3 regions of the Streptomyces sp. NPDC059092 genome follow, and region 1 is predicted to be linked to each of the others. Evidence: riboswitches for the same ligand, from Rfam matches in the RefSeq annotation. Region 1 holds a riboswitch; each other region holds the start of a gene.
The links. Region 1 has a riboswitch for S-adenosylmethionine ahead of ACFXPL_RS19920 (aminotransferase class V-fold PLP-dependent enzyme). Riboswitches for the same ligand answer to the same signal wherever they lie in the genome.

Region 1 (4,326 bases):
GCGTAGGACTCCTGGGACTCGACGCGCAGGCCCCGCCTCCGGCGGCTTCGTGACCTCGCGCGCCGGGGCCGGGGTACGCCGACCGGCGACCGTACCGGCTACGCGGCGGCGCCGTCCCGGTCCGGGACGCAGCGGCCGTCCTCCGTACGGTAGTTCCACCGCGCGCCGTCGCTCACCAGTTCCCGCACCGCCCGCACGAAGCGCTCCACGTGCTCGTCCGGCGTCCCCGCGCCGAAACTGACCCGGATCGCGTTGAGTGAGCGCTCACCCGGCTCGGCCTCCGGGGCACCGCACTCCCCCGGGTCCTGCGGCTCGCTGCCCAGCAGGGTCCTGACCAGCGGGTGGGCGCAGAACAGACCGTCCCGTACGCCGATGCCGTACTCGGCGGAGAGCGCGGCGGCGAAGTGCGAGCTGTTCCACCCCTCGACCACGAACGACAGGACGCCGACCCGCGCCGCGTCGTCGCCGAAGAGCGAGAGCACCTCGACCTCGGGCACCGCCGCGAGACCGGCGCGCACCTCGGCGACCAGCCGCTGTTCCCGGGCGGCCAGCGCGTCGAACCCGGCCTCGGTGAGCGCCTTGCACGCGGCGGCGATCGCGTAGACACCGATGACGTTGGGCGAGCCGGCCTCGTGCCGGGCGGCCGTGGTGTGCCAGTCGACGTCCACCCCGCCGTCGGCGCGGCGCGCCACCTTGCGGCTGGCACCGCCGCCCGCGAGGTACGGCTCCGCGGCCTGGAGCCAGTCGGCGCGGCCCGCGAGCACCCCGGAGCCGAACGGCGCGTACAGCTTGTGGCCGGAGAAGGCGATCCAGTCGACGTCGAGGTCCGCGATGTCCACGGCGTGGTGCGGTACGAGCTGCGCGGCGTCGAGGACGATCCGGGCGCCGTGGGCGTGCGCGGCGGCGGCCAGCTCCCGTACGGGCCACAGCTCACCGGTCACGTTGGACGCGCCCGTCACGCAGACCAGCGCCGGGCCCTGGGGATCGCGCGAGGCGAGCGCGCGCTCCAGGGTGGCGACCGCCTGGTCCGTGGTGCGCGGGGCGTTGAGGTAGGTGACGCGGGCGTCGCGCCAGGGCAGCAGGGAGGCGTGGTGCTCGGTCTCGAAGACGAAGACCTGGCAGTCGGCGGGCAGCGCGGCGGCCAGCAGGTTGAGCGAGTCGGTGGTGGAGCGGGTGAAGACGACCTGGTCGCCGGCGCGGCAGCCGAGGAACTCCGCGACCGTGCGGCGGCTGTTCTCGAAGAGGTCCGTGGAGAGCTGCGAGAGGTAGCCGGCGCCGCGGTGGACGCTGCCGTAGTACGGGGCGTACGCGGCGACGTCGTCCCACACCCGCTGGAGGGCCGGGGCGCTGGCCGCGTAGTCGAGCGCCGCGTACGTCACCTCGCCGCCGGTGACGAGCGGGACGGTCACGTCCGCGCCGAGCACCGGGAGGGGCGCTCCACAGGCGGGGTCGTCGGCGACAGCGGTGATGGTGGCGGAGGCGTTCGGGCGTGCGGACATGGCATTGTCTCCCGGCGAGAAAGGTCGGAACGGCTTCAAGACCCGCACGGCTCCACGACGGCATGGCGAAGCGGCGCCGGATACGGGGATGCCTCGACGCACGGGAACGGGCCGTGCGGAGGTGTGTTGAAGAAGGGCGTGAGAGTCCGGAAGGACTCAGCAGCCCTAACGCATTCGCTTGCTCACGAGACTGCTCCCTTGAGGACCAGGACCCCAAAGGTGGCAAGGGGTCCGCGCTTGCCGCAGACCTCGCTGCCTACGGCCTGGTCTTCACCCGGGGCACCCCGCCACGGACGGAGGGTTGCCGGACAGCGAGCCGGGGCCTTAATCGCTGTCACTCATGACCTTGGCCGAAAGTATGGCACAGGGGCGTGGACCGCCCAAGTCGCTGTCCGGGATGCGGGACAGGCGCGCGGAGCCGCCGCACACGGGAAGGGGCCGGGACGCGTGTTCCGCGTCCCGGCCCCTCTCCGTTCGGTCAGGCGTTGCTGGCCGCCACCCAGCGGGCCAGCGCGTCCCGCGCCGCCCCCGAGTCGATCGCCTCCGCGGCCCGCGCGATCCCCGCCACGATCTGCGTCTCCAGCGCGTCCGCCGTCGGGTCCAGCGCCACCAGCGCCGCCGCCGCGTTGAGCAGCACGGCCTCCCGTACGGGGCCGGCCTCACCCGCCAGCAGCCGGCGCGCGACATCGGCGTTGTACGAGGCGTCCGCGCCGCGCAGCGCCTCCACCGGGACCAGCTCCAGGCCGACGTCCCGCGGGTCGAAGGGCTGCTCGGTCACCCCGCCCTCCCGTACGGTCCAGACCCGCGAGGTCGCGGTGGTGGTCAGCTCGTCGAGCCCGTCGTCGCCGCGGAAGACCAGCGCCGAGTTGCCGCGGTCGGCGAGCACCCCGGCGACGATGGGCGCCATCCGCGCGTCCGCCACGCCCACGGCCTGGGACCTGACCCTGGCCGGGTTGGTGAGCGGGCCGAGGATGTTGAAGGTGGTCTGCGCGCCCAGCTCCTTGCGGGCCCTGGCCGCGTACCGCAGCGCCGGGTGGAACTTGACCGCGAAGCAGAACGTGATGCCCGCCTCCTCCGCGACCTCCACGACCCGCTGCGGCGTCAGCTCCAGATTGACGCCGAGCTTCTCCAGTACGTCGGAGGCGCCGCTCGCGGAGGACGAGGCGCGGTTGCCGTGCTTGACGACCTTGGCGCCCGTGCCCGCCACGACGATCGCGGACATCGTGGAGATGTTGACGGTCTTGGCGAGGTCGCCGCCGGTGCCGACGATGTCGACCGTACGACCGGGCACCTCGATGGTGTTGGCGTGCGCGTACATCGCGCGGACCAGCCCCGAGACCTCGTCGACGGTCTCGCCCTTCGCCCGCAGCGCGACCGCGAAGCCGGCGATCTGCGCGTCGGAGGCCTCCCCGCTCATGATGCGGTCCATGGCCCACGCCGTGTCCTCGGTGCCCAGGTCCTCGCCGCGCAGCAGGGGGTTCAGTACGCCGGGCCAGGTGCGGGCCGCCACGGTGTCGCCTCCGACGGGGGTAACAGCGCTCATGCTCGCTCCTGGGTGTCTGGGACGGCTGCGTGGGCCTGCGTACGGCGTGACGGCGTACGGCCCGGCCGCAAGCCTATCGGCGTCCGCCGCGCCGGGAGGAGAGGTGCCCGTACTGCGGACGCGGGGAGCCTCACGCCGCGGTACGCCGGACGGGTACGCCGGCGGTGGGCCGGTGGTACGCCGAAGGCCCCGGCCGGCTCCCTGGGGAGACCGGGCCGGGGCCCTCGGTGGTGGCGACCTGTGTCAGGCCGGGCGATCAGTGGTGGCCGTGGCCGCTGGTGATCTCCTCGTACTCCTCCGCGGTGGGCTTGGGAAGCTGGTTGTTCTCGCCGTAGTAGCCCTTGCTGAGCTTGACCCGGAGCTTCTCGACGGGCGACACCTTTCGGCGTACCCCGTTCTCGTCGACCTCGGGGCCGAGCTCGGCGGGCGCGTACTGCTCGTGCGCGGTCAGCTTGTGCAGGTCGCCCTGGTTCAGCGGGGTGTGGACCTCGACGAACTCACCGTGCGGCAGCCGCTTGATGACGCCGGACTCGCGTCCGTGCAGCACCTTCTCGGCGTCGCGTCGCTGGAGACCGATGCAGATCCGCTTGGTGACGATGAAGGCGATGACCGGTCCGGCGAAGAAGGCGATCCGGACGAACCAGGTGATCGCGTTGATCGACAGGTGGAAGTGCGTCGCCCACAGGTCGTTCCCGCCACCGACCAGCAGCACGAAGTACCAGGTCAGCCAGGCCACACCGAACGCCGTACGGGTCGGTACGTTGCGCGGCCGGTCCAGGATGTGGTGCTCGCGCTTGTCACCGGTGACCCAGGACTCGACGAACGGGTAGACCGCGATCGCGACCAGCACCAGCGGGAAGATGATCAGCGGGATGAAGACACCCAGGGCGAGGGTGTGTCCCCACGCGTTGATCTCCCAGCCCGGCATCACACGGATGAGGCCTTCGGAGAAGCCCATGTACCAGTCGGGCTGGGCTCCGGTGGAGACCTGGTCGGGCCGGTACGGGCCGAGGGCCCAGATCGGGTTGATCGTGGCGATGGCCGAGACGATCGCGATGACACCGAAGACCAGGAAGAAGAAGCCTCCGGCCTTGGCCATGTAGACCGGCAGCAGCGGCATGCCGACGACGTTGGTGTTCGTCTTGCCGGGGCCCGCGAACTGCGTGTGCTTGTGGTAGAAGACCAGGATCAGGTGGGCCACGACCAGGCCCAGCATGATGCCGGGCAGCAGCAGGATGTGGACCGAGTAGAACCGGGCCACGAAGTCGCCGCCGGGGAACTCGC
Region 2 (4,326 bases), on a different contig from region 1:
TCCACTCGCTGACCTTCTTCAAGGGTGCGGTAACCGTCCATCTGGATCGCGCTGTAGTGGACGAATACATCCGCACCACCGTCGACCGCGATGAAGCCGTAGCCCTTCTCCGCGTTGAACCACTTGACGGTGCCCTGAGCCATGCCAACTCCCCTATTACTGGCCCTTGCACGGGGCCACACTTCGCGCCGGAACGCGTCGACCGCGGCTGAATGTATCTGCCCAACTGCCCTCTGCAACAGGTCAATCGGACGAGAATTCTGGGCGTGGCCGAACACGCATAGTGCTGAATCCACTGCGTTCCGGGACAAGTCGGGCCGGGCAAAGCGTACGTACGCCGCAAAAGGCTCCAGGACTTTGCCCTCATGTTGTCGCGTTCTCGCTCGCGTGCGGAGCGGGCGACAGTGGGGCGTTCCCACACTCTACCGTGCTCAACCATGTAGAACGGTCCCCTCCGCTTCTCTTGCGGAGAGGACCGTGTCCGGTGGATTCGGGGGCGTCAGCCGCCGGCGACCGCCGGGATGATCGAGATGCCCGCGCCCGCCGGAGTGGCGGTCTCCAGGCCCTGTTCGAAGCGGATGTCGTCGTCGTTCACGTACACGTTGACGAAGCGGCGCAGCTTGCCCTGGTCGTCCAGGACGCGCCCGGAGATGCCCGGGTGGTTCGTCTCCAGCGACTGGATGACCTCGGAGAGGGTGGCGCCCTCCGCCGGAACCTCGGCCTGGCCACCGGTGTAGGTGCGGAGGATGGTGGGGATACGGACCTTGACGCTCATCGTGGGAAGCCTTTCTGCGGTCTGCGGAGTCGGTGGGCCGGCTCGCGGGAGTCGGTGGATCAGCTCACGGCGAGGCCCGCGTCGCGGAACGCGTCGAGGCTCGGGCGGATCGTCGCCGTCGGGCCGGTCGTCGGCGCCACGGCGTCCAGCGTCTTGAGCCCGTCACCGGTGTTGAGGACGACGGTGGTGAGGGACGGGTCGAGCACGCCCGCCTCGATGAGCTTCTTCGTCACGCCGACGGTCACCCCGCCCGCGGTCTCCGCGAAGATGCCCTCGGTGCGCGCCAGCAGCTTGATCGCGTCGACGATCTGCTCGTCGTTGACGTCCTCCACCGCGCCGCCGGTGCGCCGGGCGATGTCCAGGACGTACGGGCCGTCGGCCGGGTTGCCGATCGCCAGGGACTTGGCGATGGTGTCCGGCTTCTGCGGGCGTACGACGTCGTGCCCGGCCTTGAAGGCGGTGGAGACCGGCGAGCAGCCCTCGGCCTGGGCGCCGAAGATCCGGTAGGGACGGTCCTCGACGAGGCCGAGCTTGATCAGCTCCTGGAGCCCCTTGTCGATCTTCGTGAGCTGCGATCCCGAGGCGATCGGGATGACGATCTGGTCCGGCAGCCGCCAGCCGAGCTGTTCGCAGATCTCGTACGCGAGGGTCTTGGAGCCCTCTCCGTAGTACGGCCGCAGGTTGACGTTGACGAAGCCCCAGCCCTCGCCCAGCGGGTCGCCGATGAGCTCGGAGCAGAAGCGGTTGACGTCGTCGTAGTTGCCCTCGATGCCGACCAGGTCCCCGCCGTACACCGCGGCCATGACGACCTTGCCCTGCTCCAGGTCGTGCGGGATGAACACGCAGGAGCGGAAGCCGGCGCGGGCCGCGGCGGCGCCGACGGCGCCCGCGAGGTTGCCGGTGGAGGAGCAGGAGAGGGTGGTGAAGCCGAAGGCGCGGGCGGCCTCGACGGCGATGGCGACGACGCGGTCCTTGAAGGAGTGCGTCGGGTTGCCGGAGTCGTCCTTGATGTGGAGCGAGCCGGTGATCCCCAGTTCACGGGCGAGGTTGTCGGCCTTGACCAGCTTCGTGAAACCCGGGTTGATGTTGGGCTTCGAGGCGACGTCGGCGGGGACGGGCAGCAGCGGCGCGTACCGCCAGATGTTGTCCGGGCCCTCGGCGATGCGCTTCTTCAGCTCTTCGGGGGTGCCGCTCGGCAGGTCGTACGCGACTTCGAGCGGCCCGAAACAGCTCGCGCAGGCGAAGATGGGGCCGAGTTCGAAACGCTCTCCGCATTCGCGGCACGAGAGTGCGGCGGCGGGTCCGAGGTCGACGGTCTCGTTCGTGACGGTCTCGTTCGTACCGCTCGGGACGGTCTGCACAGCCATGGTGGCGAGGCCCTTTCTCCTCATCTTCCTCGCGACGTACTTCGCCGCAAGACGGAATTGGCACCTTCCCCACCGTGACCTCGCGGTCGGCGGGATGGTTGCCGGGACTTCGACGGGCCGTTCCCTCAGTCCCTCTGGATGAGCGCTATGGCGCCGGAACCTGGGCCCGGTGCGTTTGTTCACGTGATGACCCCGGCATGCGGTGGTCATTCGTGTTGTTCAAGACTGTAACCGAAGGTGTGAAGGGTTGAGATAGTCGTCCGCACCGCGAGATGGATCACGTTCGGCGCCCGGGGACCCGCGCGCCGGCGGGCGAATGACCGCACATGTCAAGGATCGCGCAGGGAGTACCGAACGTGCTGGAAGAGGTGGAGCACTGGCTGACCAGGCGTTCCTGGTCGGCCGGGGACCGTACGCTCGACCGGCTCCTGGCGGCGAAGGCGGCGCGCGGCAGCACCGTCAGTGTGGTCCTGCCCGCGCTCGACGAGGAGGAGACGGTCGGCGCGATCGTCTCCGTCGTCCGGCGGGAGCTGATGGAGCGGGTCCGGCTCGTCGACGAGCTGGTGGTGATCGACTCCGGCTCCACCGACCGTACGGGTGAGGTCGCCGCGGCGGCGGGCGCGCGGGTGGTGCACCGGGACACGATCCTGCCGCGGCTGCCCGCGCTGCCCGGCAAGGGCGAGGTGCTGTGGCGGTCGCTGCTGGTGACGAGCGGCGACATCGTGTGCTTCGTCGACGCCGATCTGCGGGAGTTCTCGCCGGATTTCGTCTCCGGGATCGTGGGCCCGCTGCTCACCGAGCCCGAGGTGCAGTTCGTGAAGGCGATGTACGACCGGCCGCTGGGCGGCGGCGGTACGCGGGGGGAGGCCGGCCAGGGCGGCCGGGTGACGGAGCTGGTGGCGCGCCCGCTGCTCAACCTGCACTGGCCGCGGCTGGCCGGTTTCGTCCAGCCGCTGGGCGGGGAGTACGCGGCGCGCCGCTCGCTGCTGGAGCGGCTGCCGTTCCCGGTGGGATACGGCGTGGAGCTGGGCCTGCTGGTGGACGCGCTCCACACGGTGGGGCTGGACGCGCTGGCCCAGGTGGACGTGGGGGTACGGCTCCACCGCCACCAGGACGACCGGGCGCTGGGGCGGATGGCCGCGGCGATCTACCGTACGGCGCAGCTCCGGCTCCAGCGGGGCCATCTCGTACGGCCGCGGCTCACGCAGTTCGAGCGGGGCGAGGACGGTTTCACGCCGCGTACGCACGCGGTGGACACGGAGGAGCGTCCACCGATGCGGGAGATCACGGAGTACACGGCCGGACGCGCGGCGTAACGTCAGATCATCGCACTACTTGCCTACATTGCTGCCTCATGGGCATGAATCTGGCGTTTTCGAGGGCTTCGGAGTTCACGCGGGTGCTGGCACAGGCCGGGTCCACGGCCGAGCGGCTGTGGCTGCTGGGCGGGATGACGTTCGCGCTGACAGCGGCCGGGGTGGTCGCGCTGGCGGCGGCGCGCGGGCGCCGCGACTGACCGGGCGCGGGCGCCGTGACTGACCGGGCGCGGGCACATCGACCGGCGGGGAGGCGTGGGGACGTCACACAAGGCCGTACGTTTGAGCGTTTCCGCGACGGGCTAGGTTTCGCGACATGGTTACCGAGCCGTCCGTCACCCCCGCGCCCGCCCGCGTCCTCGTGGCGTCCAACCGCGGCCCCGTCTCGTACACGCGGCGCGACGACGGCACGCTGGAGGCCAGGCGCGGCGGCGGCGGGCTGGTGTCGGGCCTGTCGGCCATCGGGTCGGACGACGATGCCGTCTGGGTGTGCGCGGCGCTCGGCGAGGGCGACCGGGAGGCCGTACGGCGTACGGAGGGCCGCCTCGACCCGGCCGACACGGGCGGGCAGCGGGTACGGATGCTGGGCATCGAGCCCGAGGTGTACGCCGCCGCGTACAACGACATCGCCAACTCGACGCTCTGGTTCGTCCACCACATGCTCTACCAGACCCCGCTGGAGCCGTCCTTCGGCCCGGAGTTCCGCGAGCGGTGGGCCGCGTACGAGACGTACAACCGCGCCTTCGCCGAGGCGCTGGCGCAGGAGGCGGCCGAGGGCGCGGCGGTCCTGGTCCAGGACTACCACCTGGCGCTCGTCCCCGGGATGCTCCGGGCGCTCCGCCCCGACCTCAGGATCGGGCACTTCTCG
Region 3 (4,326 bases), on a different contig from region 1:
GGGCGTCCGGTACACCTCGGTGGGCGTGCCGAGCTGTTCGACCCGGCCGCCGTTCATCACGGCGATCCGGTCCGAGAGCGACATCGCCTCTTCCTGGTCGTGCGTGACGAAGACCATGGTGATGCCGAGACGCTGCTGGAGCTCCCGCAGCTCCACCCGCATCTCGCGGCGCAGCTTGGCGTCGAGGTTGGACAGCGGCTCGTCGAGCAGCAGCACCGCGGGCCGGGTGGCCAGCGCGCGGGCCACGGCGACCCGCTGCTGCTGGCCGCCCGAGAGCTGCTTCGGCCGGCGGTCCGCGTAGGCCTCCAGGCCGACGAGGCGCAGCGCCTCGGCGACGCGTTCGTCCCGCTCGGCGCGCTCGGTGCGGCGCACCTTGAGTCCGTACGCGACATTGCCGGCGACGGTCATGTGCGGGAAGAGCGCGTAGTTCTGGAAGACCAGCCCGAGCCCCCGGCGGTGCGTGGGGACGTCGGTGAGGTCCGTGCCGTCCAGGGTGATCCGGCCCGCGGTGGGGCGGACGAATCCGGCCAGGCTGTTGAGGAGGGTCGTCTTGCCGCAGCCGCTGGGGCCGAGGACGGACAGGAACTCGCCGCGCCGGATGGAGAGCCGGTCGACGTCGAGGATGCGCTGCCCCTCGTACCCGGCGGCCAGGCCCTCGATGTCGATGTGCGCGGCGGTCCCGCCGCCCTCGTCGTTCCGCTGCCCGGTCACTTGAAGATCTGATTCCACCGCTGCTGCCATTCGTTCAGCTTGGGGGTCGCCGTCTTGTAGTCGACCCAGGTGAAGGTCTTGTAGACGTCCTCGCCGTACTTGACCTTCGCCTTGAAGCCGGGGCTGTAGTCGATGGTGTCGTTGCCCGCGCCGTAGAAGGTGCCCTCGGCGAAGGGCTTCTGGTGCTGGGCGGCGCTGAGGTAGTCCAGGAACTTGTACGCGGCCTCGGTGTGGGCGCTGCCCTTGGGTACGTAGTACGAGGTCAGCGCGCCGACGGCGCCGGAGGTGGGGTAGCTGAAGCCGATCGGCTGCCCCTCCTGGGCCATGGCGAAGGCGCGGCCGTCCCAGAAGGGCACGATCCAGGCGTCGCCGTTCTGGAGGACGGTGGAGACGCTGCCCGCGTCCGCCGGGTACGCCGAGACGCAGCCCTTGAGCGCGGCGAGCTTGTCGAACGCCTTGTCGACGTCGGCGGGGTCGGAGAGCTTGCCGCCGTCCTGGGAGACCAGTGCGGAGAAGAACTCCAGGCCCGCGTTGTAGGTGAGCGGGGGCAGCGCGACATGGCCGCAGTACTTCTTGTCGAAGATGTCGGTCCAGTCGCGGGGCGCCTGCTTGATCTTGTCGGTGCGGTACAGCAGCCCGTTGGAGCCGGTGGTCAGCGGTACGCCGTAGGAGGAGCCCTCGACCGTGGACTGCCGGGTGAGTACCGGGTCGAGCTGCTTCCAGTTCTTCAGGTCGCCGGTCTTGAGCGGCTGGAGGAGACCGCCGCCGACGGCCTGGTGCAGGGAGCCGGGGGTGAGGGCGACGACGTCGAACGGCGCGTCCTTGCCGCCCGCGGCGCGCAGCTTGGTGAGCCAGGCGGAGTCGGCGCCGTAGACGAGGTTCACCTTGATGCCGGTGTCCTTCTCGAACGGTGCGACGAAGGACTTCTTGAAGAGCTCACCCCAGGGGCCGGCGAACGCGGTGACGGTGATCTGCTCCCCCTTGGAGCCCGCCCCTCCGCCGCCGGCACCGCCGGATCCGCCGCCGGTGTCGACACCGCACCCGGCGACGGCGGCGAGGACGGTGGCCGCCGAGGCGAGGGCCAGCAGGGGGCGTCGCCCGCGTGGGCGTGGCAGGGCAGCTCTCATGAGGGGAGGACTCCTCGGTGCGGGGTGACGGCGTACGGCGCGCCGGCCCATGGGTGATGGTTCGCCGGCCGCTCGTCGAGCGGGGGCCGCTGGGCGGGGCACCGTGACGACGTGCCCTGAGGCATCACGTCCACTGTCATCTCGTGCTCCCGTCACAGGTACTGGACCTGGGTGACAGGTCCGCGCTTGCTCCCGGCACATCGGTGTGCCCGTGGAGCCGTGTCATCACCCGGGGCACCCCACCGCAGAAAGGAGGGTTGCCGCCCAGCAAGCCGGGGCTTGTCGCTGGGACTCGTGACATCGAGAAACGTAACACCCCGTGGCAGCGATCTGAAGACGAGGTGGATCACATGAACATCACACCTGGATCACAGGACAGGTGGACCGGGAAAGACCTATACCGGCCAGAAGTGCCGCTCGCCCGGTCCCGCACCGGCCCGGGAGCACTCCTTGACACGGTCCGGGGCCGTGTCGACCATGAAGCGGTCTTCCCAGCCGTCGCCGAAGCGGGAGCCGTCCGTCATGTTGTCGCTGCACGCCCGTGACCTGCACACTTCCCCGCCCGGACCGTCGGGGCACCTGTCGATGGGCAGCCGCGACGGTGTCCGTGTCCCCCTGACCCCGGACAGCCGCAGGATCCTGCGGGGCGGGATCCCCTGGCTTCCCGTGATGGCGGAATTCCACTTCAGCCGTTACCCGGCCGCCGAGTGGCGCGAGGAGCTGCTGAAGATCCGGGCCGGCGGGGTCGACACCGTGGCCACGTACCTCTTCTGGAACCAGCACGAGGAGAGCCGCGGGACCTTCCGTTTCGACGGCGGTCTCGATCTGCGCCGCTTCGTCCTGCTCTGCGGCGGGCTCGGCCTGTCCGTCGCCGTACGCGTCGGCCCCTGGTCGCACGGCGAGTGCCGGGGCGGCGGCTTCCCGGACTGGCTCGACGGCTCCGGCTGCGTCCCGCGCACGGACGATCCGGCCTATCTGTCGCTCGTGGAGCGGTACTTCGCCCGGATCGGCCGGGAGCTGCGCGGCCTCTCGTACGACGAGGGCGGCCCCGTCGTCGCCGTACAGATCGAGAACGAGCTGTACGACGCGCCCGCGCACCTCGCGACGCTGCGCCGCCTCGCGGAGGCCGCGGGCATCGCCGCCCCCTTGTGGACCGCCACGGGGTGGGACGCCGCCGACCTTCCGCGCGATCTCCTGCTGCCGGTGTACGGCGGCTACCCGGAGGCGTTCTGGGCGGAGGCGCACGACGGGTGGGCGCGGGAGATGCGCCGGCACTACTTCTTCACCCCGGTCAGGGACGATCCCACCATCGGCGCCGATCTTCGCTCCGCGACGCGGGCGAGCCACGGGGTGCCGGACGACCGGCGCTACCCGTACCTCACCTGTGAACTCGGCTCCGGAATGGCCGTCGCGTACCACCGGCGGCCCCTGGTGCGGACCGCGGACATCTCCGCGCTGGCGCTGGCCAAGCTCGGCAGCGGCTCGGTCTGGCAGGGGTACTACCTGTACCACGGCTGCTCGCAGCGGCTGGATCTCGACCTGCCCAACCAGGAGTCCCACGCCACCGGTTACCTCAACGACCTGCCCTCGGTCAGCTACGACTTCCAGGCGCCGCTGGGCGAGTTCGGGCAGGTGCGCCCCTCGTACCACGCGCTGCGCGCGCAGCATCTGCTGATCCAGGACTCCGGGGCGCGGCTCGCGGACATGCCGCTGCGGCTGCCCGACGCGCCGCCGGACGGCCTCGACGACCGGTCGACGCTGCGCTGGGCGGTGCGCTCCAGCAGTGGTGAGGGGTTCCTCTTCGTCAACAACCACCAGCCCCACGAGCCGCTCCCCGATCACCGCGGGGTCCGCTTCCGCGTCGAACTCGACGGCGGTACGCGGCAGGTGCCGGCCACGCCGGTGACCGTGCCGAGCGGCGCGCACTTCGTCTGGGCCCTCGGGTACGAGGCGGGGCCCGGCGTACGGCTCGACTGGGTGAGCGCCCAACCGCTGACCCGGCTGGTCGTCGACGGGGTGCCGACCGCGGTGTTCGCCGCCACGGCGGGAATCGCCGCGCAGCTCTCCCTGCCGCCGGGGTCCGTGGTGTCGGGTCCGGCCGCGGTCGCCGCGCACGACGGCCGGACGGTGGTGGAGATACCCGCGCCGGGGACGGACGCGGTGGTGACGGTCGCCGGGTCCGAGGGTCCGGTCCGGCTGCTCTTCCTCACCGAGGAGCAGGGGCGCCGGCTCCAGCGGGTGCGGATCTGGGGCGCGGAGCGGCTGGTGCTCTGCGCGGACGCCGTCCTGGCCGACGGCGGCGAACTGCGCGTCCCCACCGAGGCGGAGACGGTCTCCCTCTCCCTGGCGCCCGCGCCCGCCGCCGGCCTCCACGCGGCGGGAGACCGTGCGGGCGCCTCCGGTACGACTGGGCTCTCCGGGCCCCGGGCCGACGGCGTCTTCACCACCTGGACGGCGTCGGTGGCGGCCGGGGCGGGGGCCGGAACGG

Region 2: another riboswitch for S-adenosylmethionine. It lies ahead of thrC (threonine synthase); the one in region 1 lies ahead of ACFXPL_RS19920 (aminotransferase class V-fold PLP-dependent enzyme).
Region 3: another riboswitch for S-adenosylmethionine. It lies ahead of ACFXPL_RS13585 (PotD/PotF family extracellular solute-binding protein); the one in region 1 lies ahead of ACFXPL_RS19920 (aminotransferase class V-fold PLP-dependent enzyme).

What each region holds. Positions count from the first base shown of each region.
Region 1 is NZ_JBHZEJ010000032.1:40,835-45,160, reverse strand. Features, by position in the region: gene ACFXPL_RS19925 (Lrp/AsnC family transcriptional regulator) at 1-6, shown strand, start outside; gene ACFXPL_RS19920 (aminotransferase class V-fold PLP-dependent enzyme) at 99-1,499, opposite strand; SAM riboswitch class IV at 1,728-1,845, opposite strand; gene trpD (anthranilate phosphoribosyltransferase) at 1,978-3,042, opposite strand; gene ACFXPL_RS19910 (cytochrome bc complex cytochrome b subunit) at 3,299-4,326, opposite strand, start outside.
Region 2 is NZ_JBHZEJ010000011.1:77,509-81,834, reverse strand. Features, by position in the region: gene ACFXPL_RS09710 (cold-shock protein) at 1-143, opposite strand, end outside; gene ACFXPL_RS09705 (MoaD/ThiS family protein) at 500-775, opposite strand; gene thrC (threonine synthase) at 835-2,142, opposite strand; SAM riboswitch class I at 2,160-2,287, opposite strand; gene ACFXPL_RS09695 (glucosyl-3-phosphoglycerate synthase) at 2,499-3,458, shown strand; gene ACFXPL_RS09690 (hypothetical protein) at 3,497-3,658, shown strand; gene ACFXPL_RS09685 (trehalose-6-phosphate synthase) at 3,775-4,326, shown strand, end outside.
Region 3 is NZ_JBHZEJ010000018.1:24,582-28,907, forward strand. Features, by position in the region: gene ACFXPL_RS13580 (ABC transporter ATP-binding protein) at 1-711, opposite strand, end outside; gene ACFXPL_RS13585 (PotD/PotF family extracellular solute-binding protein) at 708-1,838, opposite strand; SAM riboswitch class IV at 2,016-2,138, opposite strand; gene ACFXPL_RS13590 (hypothetical protein) at 2,234-2,362, opposite strand; gene ACFXPL_RS13595 (beta-galactosidase) at 2,361-4,326, shown strand, end outside.